DNA from 2 places in the Streptomyces sp. NPDC060198 genome. Region 1 is predicted to be linked to the other one. Evidence: predicted binding sites of a transcription regulator. Region 1 holds the regulator's gene; the other holds the start of a gene.
The links. The regulator HspR, encoded in region 1, represses chaperone genes until heat shock. The targets are predictions, from matches to a motif close to TTGAGNNNNNNNNNCTCAA.
Positions count from the first base shown of each region.

Region 2: dnaK (molecular chaperone DnaK) is a predicted target of HspR. The motif match lies at 1,541-1,559, and genes of this name have one in related genera.

Region 1 is NZ_JBHWZJ010000526.1:124-3,794, reverse strand. Features, by position in the region: gene dnaJ (molecular chaperone DnaJ) at 116-1,309, shown strand; gene ACFWEP_RS32810 (heat shock protein transcriptional repressor HspR) at 1,311-1,757, shown strand; gene ACFWEP_RS32805 (helix-turn-helix transcriptional regulator) at 1,887-2,867, opposite strand; gene ACFWEP_RS32800 (hypothetical protein) at 3,008-3,409, shown strand; gene ACFWEP_RS32795 ((2Fe-2S)-binding protein) at 3,406-3,671, shown strand, end outside.
Region 2 is NZ_JBHWZJ010000020.1:35,476-40,190, reverse strand. Features, by position in the region: gene dnaK (molecular chaperone DnaK) at 1-1,517, opposite strand, end outside; gene ACFWEP_RS05225 (sugar transferase) at 2,134-2,688, shown strand; gene ACFWEP_RS05220 ((Fe-S)-binding protein) at 2,771-4,715, shown strand, end outside.

The DNA.
Region 1 (3,671 bases):
CCGCCAGGGCCTTTCACAGGGACCGGTGCGGACCGGGGAGCGACAGCGTTCCCCGTGAGCCGGACATGTCCCGCGCGAGAGGCCGACGGCCGATCGTCCGGAAGGAGGGACGTCGATGAGCACGAAGGACTTCGTCGAGAAGGACTACTACAAGGTCCTCGGCGTCCCGAAGGACGCCACCGACGCCGAGATCAAGAAGGCGTACCGGAAGCTCGCCCGCGAGTTCCACCCGGACGCCAACAAGGGTGACGCCAAGGCAGAGGAGCGCTTCAAGGAGATCTCCGAGGCGAACGACGTCCTCGGGGACGCCAAGCGGCGCAAGGAGTACGACGAGGCACGCGCCCTCTTCGGCAACGGCGGGTTCCGACCCGGTCCCGGGGCCGGGGGCGGTTTCCCCGGAGGCTTCGACCTGGGGGACCTCTTCGGAGGTGCCCAGGGCGGCGCCGCCGGCCAGGGTGGCGGCGGATTCGGCGGCGGGGGAGGCCTCGGCGACGTGTTCGGCGGGCTCTTCAACCGCGGCGGCGGCACCGGTACCCGCGTCCAGCCGCGCCGGGGCCAGGACATCGAGACCGAGGTGACGCTCAGCTTCACCGAGGCCGTCGACGGGGCCACGGTCCCGCTGCGGATGTCCAGCCAGGCGCCCTGCAAGGCGTGCTCCGGCACCGGCGACAAGAACGGCACCCCGCGGGTCTGCCCGACCTGTGTCGGTACGGGACAGGTCTCGCGCGGCAGCGGTGGCGGGTTCTCGCTCACCGACCCGTGCGTGGACTGCAAGGGCCGCGGACTGATCGCCGAGAACCCCTGCGAGGTCTGCAAGGGCAGCGGACGAGCCAAGTCCGCCCGCACCATGCAGGTCCGCATCCCGGCGGGCGTCTTGGACGGGCAGCGCATCCGCCTGCGCGGCAAGGGCGGCCAGGGCGAGCGCGGCGGTCCGGCCGGCGACCTCTACGTCGCCGTCCACGTGGACGCGCACCCGGTCTTCGGCCGCAAGGGCGACAACCTCACCGTCACCGTGCCCGTCACCTTCCCGGAGGCGGCACTCGGCGGCGAGGTGAAGGTCCCCACCCTCGGTGGCCCTCCGGTCACCCTCAAGATCCCCGCGGGTACCCCGAACGGGCGTACGATGCGCGCCCGTGGCAAGGGCGCCGTGCGCAAGGACGGCACCCGGGGCGACCTCCTCGTCACCGTGGAGGTCGCGGTGCCCACGGAGCTGGGCGACGAAGCCAGGGAAGCGCTGGAGGCCTACCGCAAGGCGACCGCGGTCCAGGACCCGCGGGCCGACCTGTTCCAGGCCGCGAAGGGAGCTTGAGATGGACGGCCGCCGACGTAACCCGTACGAACTGACCGATGAGACCCCGGTGTACGTGATTTCGATCGCGGCCCAGCTCTCGGGCCTGCACCCGCAGACACTCCGTCAGTACGACCGCCTCGGTCTGGTCTCCCCGGACCGCACGGCCGGCCGTGGACGGCGTTACTCGGCCCGTGACATCGAACTGCTCCGCAACGTGCAGCAGTTGTCCCAGGACGAGGGCATCAACCTCGCCGGCATCAAGCGCATCATCGAGCTGGAGAACCAGGTTGCAGCGCTCCAGCAGCGTGTCGCCGAGCTCTCCGCGACGGTGGACGGGGCGGCGGTCGCCATGCGGCAGGCCGAGGCCCAGGTGCACGCCTCCTACCGGCGCGACCTCGTGCCGTACCAGGACGTGCAGCAGACCAGCGCGCTGGTCGTCTGGCGGCCGAAGCGGCCGAAGGACTGAATGCGGCGGGACGGGCGCGTGCCGCCCGCCCGTGGGCCCGTCACCGGCGATGCCGGTGGGCGGGCCCTTTCCGTTTCCTGTCCGGCGGCCGCTTTTGGGGCGGCCCGGGCGCCCGTGGCGTGTCGGGTGTCAGTCCTCGCTCAGGATGCCCGACTGGGCTATCAGGAAGCCGAGTTGGGCGCGACTGCTGCTGCCGAGGGTGGCGGCGAGCTTCGCGATGTGCGCCCGGCAGGTCCGTACGTTCATCCCGAGCCTGCGGGCGATCGAGTCGTCCACGTGCCCTTCGACGAGGAGTTGGGCGATGGACCGCTGGACAGCGCTGATGCCGTCCGGCGTGGGCTCGTACCGGATCTCCTCCAGCAGCGGGGTGGCGCGGGTCCAGAACTTCTCGAAGACCGACGCCAGGTAGGCGACCAGCCCCGGGTGGCGGAGTTCCAGGGCGACTTGCCGGTCGTCCTGGGCCGGGATGAAGGCGACCGACCGGTCGAAGACGATGAGGCGCTCGATGAGTTCCTCGGACGTCCTGATCTCCACGTTCGCGTCGGCGATGCGTTCCGCGTAGGCCAGGGTGCTGGGGCTGTAGCGGACCGTGTGCTGGTACAACGTCCGCATGCGGATGCCGCGGTGGACCACGGAGAGTCCGCGCTCCAGGGCCCTTCCGAGCCGGTCCTCGTTCCTCCCGCCGCCGGGTTGGATGGTGAGGACCTCGGTGCGGCACTCCGCGGTGGCGACGTCCAGAGCGCCGTTGATCCGGGTCACGCCCTCCAGCACGGTGATGGCGTGGGTGGCCGGCGGTCCCTGAGCGCTGATGTCCATGAAGGGCTCGAAGGACTGGGCGAGCCGCACCGAGTGGCGCCTGCGCTCCTGTATCTCGCGCTCCAGGGGATTCACGTGCTGTGCGAGCGCGGTGGAGGGCGGCACGGGGCGCAGCCAGTCCGGGTCGTCGGGGTCGGCGTGCAGCAGAGCGAACTCCATCAGGCACGGAGCCGGTTCGACCTCGTCGCGCGCGATCCGTCCGGAGCGGAGCGCGCCCGAGTAGAGACGTTTGCCGTCCTCACACAGTTCGGTGATCCCGTGAGGATGTGTCGTTTTCGTGTCTCTTGTGATCATTTCTCCACCCCCCAGGTTCCTGAACATGCAAGAACATGATGCATCGAGTCTGTGGTGTTCACAGGGTCGTGTGAGACATCGTCTTAGGAGCGGGGGAGATGAATCCACAAGTGAGGACGAAGCCGATTATGGATAAGCGAATGCTTCGCTCGGTGCTTGCCGCCTCGTTCGTCGCAGCCTTGGGTTTCGGGCTGGTGGGCGCGGGCGACATCGGCTGGGGCAGTGAGGCGGCTGCTGTCCCGGGGGACATTGGCTGGAGCAGCGAAGCTTCGGCGACGCCCGGCGACATCGGCTGGGACTCGCTGAACAAGGTCCAGCGTGACATCGGCTGGGCCGTGCAGGCGTCGGCGACCGGCGACATCGGCTGGGACTCGCTGAACAAGGTCCAGCGTGACATCGGCTGGTCCGTGCAGGCGTCGGCCACCGGCGACATCGGCTGGGACTCCTCGAACAAGGTCCAGGGCGACATCGGCTGGGGCGCGCTGAACAAGGTTCAGGGTGACATCGGCTGGGACTCGCTTCCGGCTTCCGCAGACGCATGACCACCCCGCCGGACGACCGGATCTTCCGGCGCGAGATGGCTTCGGCCTATCGCTCGGGGTGGCACTTCGTCGACCTGCTCACCGCTCTGCCGGGCCCGGGCGACTCGTTGATGGTCACCCTGCTCGGTGAGCCTGTGGTCGTCGTGATGGAGGAGGGCGAAGAGCTTCGCGCCTACCGCTGTCTGCGCAGGCCGCGTGGCGCCCCACAGCCCGTGCGCTGCGAAGTGAGGTACGGCATGATCTTCGTCAATCTGGACCAGCG
Region 2 (4,715 bases), on a different contig from region 1:
GTCTCGGCGGCCTCACGGCGACGGTGGTCCTCGTCGGCGTACTGCTCGGCCTCTTCGCGCATCCGGTTGACCTCGTCCTTCGGCAGCGAGGAGCCACCGGTGACGGTCATCTTCTGCTCCTTGCCGGTGCCGAGGTCCTTGGCTCCGACGTGCATGATGCCGTTGGCGTCGATGTCGAAGGTGACCTCGATCTGCGGCACGCCGCGCGGGGCCGGCGGCAGGCCCGTCAGCTCGAACATCCCGAGCTTCTTGTTGTACGCCGCGATCTCGCGCTCGCCCTGGTACACCTGGATCTGCACGGAGGGCTGGTTGTCCTCGGCGGTGGTGAAGATCTCGGACCGCTTGGTCGGGATCGTCGTGTTCCGCTCGATGAGCTTGGTCATGATGCCGCCCTTGGTCTCGATACCGAGGGACAGCGGGGTGACGTCGAGGAGCAGGACGTCCTTGACCTCACCCTTCAGGACACCGGCCTGGAGCGAGGCGCCGATGGCGACGACCTCGTCCGGGTTCACGCCCTTGTTGGCGTCCTGGCCACCGGTCAGCTCCTTGACGAGCTCGGCGACGGCCGGCATACGGGTCGAGCCACCGACGAGAACGACGTGGTCGATCTCGGAGAGCGCGATGCCCGCGTCCTTGATGACGTTGTGGAACGGGCTCTTGCACCGGTCCAGCAGGTCGGCGGTCAGCTGCTGGAACTGGGAGCGCGTGAGCTTCTCGTCCAGGTGCAGCGGGCCCTCGGCGGACGCCGTGATGTAGGGCAGGTTGATCGTGGTCTCGGTCGAGGACGAGAGCTCGATCTTCGCCTTCTCCGCGGCCTCGCGGAGACGCTGGAGAGCCATCTTGTCCTTGGACAGGTCCACACCGTGGCCGTTGGCGAACTGCTTCACCAGGTGGTCGACGACGCGCTGGTCCCAGTCGTCACCACCGAGGTGGTTGTCACCGTTGGTGGCCTTCACCTCGACGACGCCGTCACCGATCTCCAGGAGCGACACGTCGAAGGTGCCGCCACCGAGGTCGAAGACGAGGATCGTCTGGTCGTCCTTGTCGAGGCCGTACGCCAGCGCGGCGGCGGTCGGCTCGTTGACGATGCGCAGGACGTTGAGGCCCGCGATCTCACCGGCCTCCTTCGTCGCCTGACGCTCGGAGTCGTTGAAGTACGCCGGGACGGTGATGACCGCGTCGGTCACCTTCTCGCCCAGGTACGCCTCGGCGTCGCGCTTCAGCTTCTGCAGGATGAAGGCGCTCATCTGCTGCGGGTTGAAGGACTTGCCGTCGAGGTCGATCTTCCAGTCAGTGCCCATGTGGCGCTTGACGGAGCGGATGGTCCTGTCGACGTTGGTGACGGCCTGACGCTTGGCCACCTCGCCGACGAGCACCTCGCCGTTCTTCGCGAAGGCGACGACGGACGGCGTGGTCCTGGCGCCTTCGGCGTTGGTGATGACGGTGGGCTCGCCGCCTTCGAGAACGCTGACGACGGAGTTAGTCGTGCCCAGGTCGATGCCGACCGCACGTGCCATTTCGATTCCTCCTGAAGAACTACTTGAGCGGATCTGACTCAAGGATGCACGACACCCGCCGAAGAGTCAACAGACCTGAGTCATGCAGGCTCAACTTAGGTGCCGATCCCAGGCGCCAGGTAATGAATGCGCAGCTCAGAGCGGTGTTCAGCATTCCGGGCCACCGGTCGACCACCTCGCACACCCCACCCGCCACACGGTCCCGCCCGCCCCCGACCCCGGGCGCGGCTCCGAGAAGCTCTGGCGCGGCGCCTGGCACACCCCGGGCGAGACACGCGGGAAACGGCGCGCGCCACTCCCCCCGTCCCACCATCGCACCGTGGGATCGTTCTGTCACAAAATGCCGAGAGCCGGTCAAAACGCACCGGCCCGGATCCCACCGAACTCCGAAACCCGGGCGGGCGCGATGCGGAACGCGAGGCAGCGGCGCTACAGACAGAGCGGCGGCGCATGGTGGCAGTCCCTCCAGGCGGCCCGGCCGGTCCGGCCCCTGAAACCCTCACCGCACGGAAGGCCCGTACCGCCGCCCGGCGGGGTACGGGCACCGGCGCGGCTCCCCGTACGACCACCGGCACCGCCCCTGCCCCTCGACGGCGGGGCCAAACGACTGCTGGACGTGACCCTCGGCTCGGCCCTGCTGCTGCTGGCGGCTCCCGTACTGCTGGCCGCCGCACTCGCCCTCGCCGTACGGCACGGCCCCGACGCCGTGGTCGACCGGAGCACCCGGGCCGGCCTCGGCGGGCGCACCTTCGTCCTGCGGTCGCTGCGTACCCGACGGCTCCGCCTCGACGTTCTCTCCCGGCTGGTGCACGTCGTCCGCGGGGAGCTGTCACTGGTCGGCCCGGCCCCGCTCGCGCCGGACGACCCCCGACTCCTGGACGGCGGGCCGCGCCACTGGCGGCTGGAGCTGCGCCCCGGGCTGACCGGGCTGGCGCAGGTGCGCGCCCGCTCCCGGATGCCCTGGAACGAGACGGCGCTGCTCGATCTGCACTACGCCCAGGCCCTGGCGCTGAGCCGGACCCAATCCCAGCGAATCGGGCTCGACCTGGCAATTCTGGCCGAATCCGTGCACACTCCTGTGCGCGCGACCCTCCGCGGAACGGCCCGGCGGGCCAAGGGCAGCCTGAGCGACACAGATCACCGGCTACCCGGCTACAGCCCGCTGGAATAAGTGGATAGGGTCAGCACAGACTGATTAAGTTACTGCTTAGTAGTGTCAAAATCCCACCCTCGCAGGCCCGAGGAGCCCTTACATGCAACTCGCCGCGATCATCGTGTCGCTGGTGCTGACCGTGGTCGGCGTTGCGCTCATTTCCCGAGCCGTCGCGCAGATCTACCGGTTCGTCCGCCTCGGACAGCCGGTCCCCGCGGGCAGCCGCACCGACGACCCCAAGAACCGCACGATCACTCTGGCCAAGGAGTTCGTCGGCCACACCCGGATGAACCGGTGGGGCATCGTCGGCGTCGCGCACTGGTTCGTCGCCGTCGGCTTCCTGACGCTGGGTCTGACCATCGTCACGGCCTACGGACAGCTGTTCAAGGCCGACTGGGTGCTCCCGGTCCTCGGCGGCTGGCTGCCGTACGAGGCGTACACGGAGTTCATCGCACTCGCGACGACGGTGGGCATCCTCGTCCTCATCGCGATCCGCCAGCTGAACCTGCCGACCCGTCCGGGCCGCAAGTCCCGGTTCGCGGGCTCCAAGATGGGCCAGGCGTACTTCGTCGAGGCGGTCATCCTCGTCATCGGCCTCGCGATCATGACCCTGCGCGGGCTGGAAGGCGCGCTGCACCACGTGGACGGCTACGAGGCCGCGTACTTCGCCTCGTACCCGCTGGTCGCCGCGTTCAAGGGCCTGAGCCTGGGCACGCTGCAGAACCTCGTCTACCTCACCGCGATGATCAAGCTCGGCGTCACCATGGGCTGGGCGATCACCGTCGGCCTGAACACCAACATGGGTGTCGCCTGGCACCGCTTCCTCGCCTTCCCGAACATCTGGTTCAAGCGGAACGCGGACGGAGCCGTCGCGCTCGGCGAGCTCAAGCCGATGACCAGCGGCGGCAAGGAGATCGACTTCGAGGACCCGGGCGAGGACGACGTCTTCGGCGTCTCCCAGGTCGAGCAGTTCTCCTGGAAGGGCATCCTCGACTTCTCCACCTGCACCGAGTGCGGCCGCTGCCAGTCGCAGTGCCCCGCCTGGAACACCGGCAAGCCGCTCTCCCCGAAGCTGCTGATCATGTCCCTGCGCGACCACGCGCACGCCAAGGCGCCGTACCTGCTGGCCGGCGGCGGCAAGGACATGGAAGGGAAGGCGACCGAGGAGCAGCTCAAGGACGTCCCGGCCGCCGCTCTCGCCGAGGCCGAGCGCCCGCTGATCGGCACCGCCGAGGAGAACGGCGTCATCGACCCGGACGTCCTCTGGTCCTGCACCACCTGCGGTGCCTGCGTCGAGCAGTGCCCGGTCGACATCGAGCACATCGACCACATCGTCGACATGCGCCGCTACCAGGTGATGATCGAGTCCGCGTTCCCGTCCGAGGCGGGCACGATGCTCAAGAACCTGGAGAAGAAGGGCAACCCCTGGGGGCTCGCCAAGAAGCAGCGCGTCGAGTGGACCAAGGAGGTCGACTTCGAGGTCCCGATCGTCGGCAAGGACGTCGAGGACCTCACCGAGGTCGACTACCTCTACTGGGTCGGCTGCGCCGGCGCCCTGGAGGACCGGGCGAAGAAGACCACCAAGGCCTTCGCCGAGCTGCTCCACATCGCGGGCGTCAAGTTCGCGATCATGGGCGGCGACGAGAAGTGCACCGGTGACTCCGCCCGCCGCCTGGGCAACGAGCCGCTCTTCCAGCAGCTCGGCCAGGAGAACGTCGCGATGCTGAACATGGCGTTCGGCGAGGACGACGACGACGACTCGACCAAGAAGGCGAAGGCGACGAAGAAGATCGTCGCCACCTGCCCGCACTGCTTCAACACCATCGCCAACGAGTACCCGCAGCTCGGCGGCGAGTACGAGGTCATCCACCACACCCAGCTGCTCCAGCACCTGGTGGACGAGGGCAAGCTCGTCCCGGTGACCCCGGTCGAGGGCCTGATCACCTACCACGACCCCTGCTACCTGGGCCGTCACAACAAGGTCTACACACCGCCGCGCGAGATCATCCGAAGCGTTCCGGGCCTGCGGAACGAGGAGATGCACC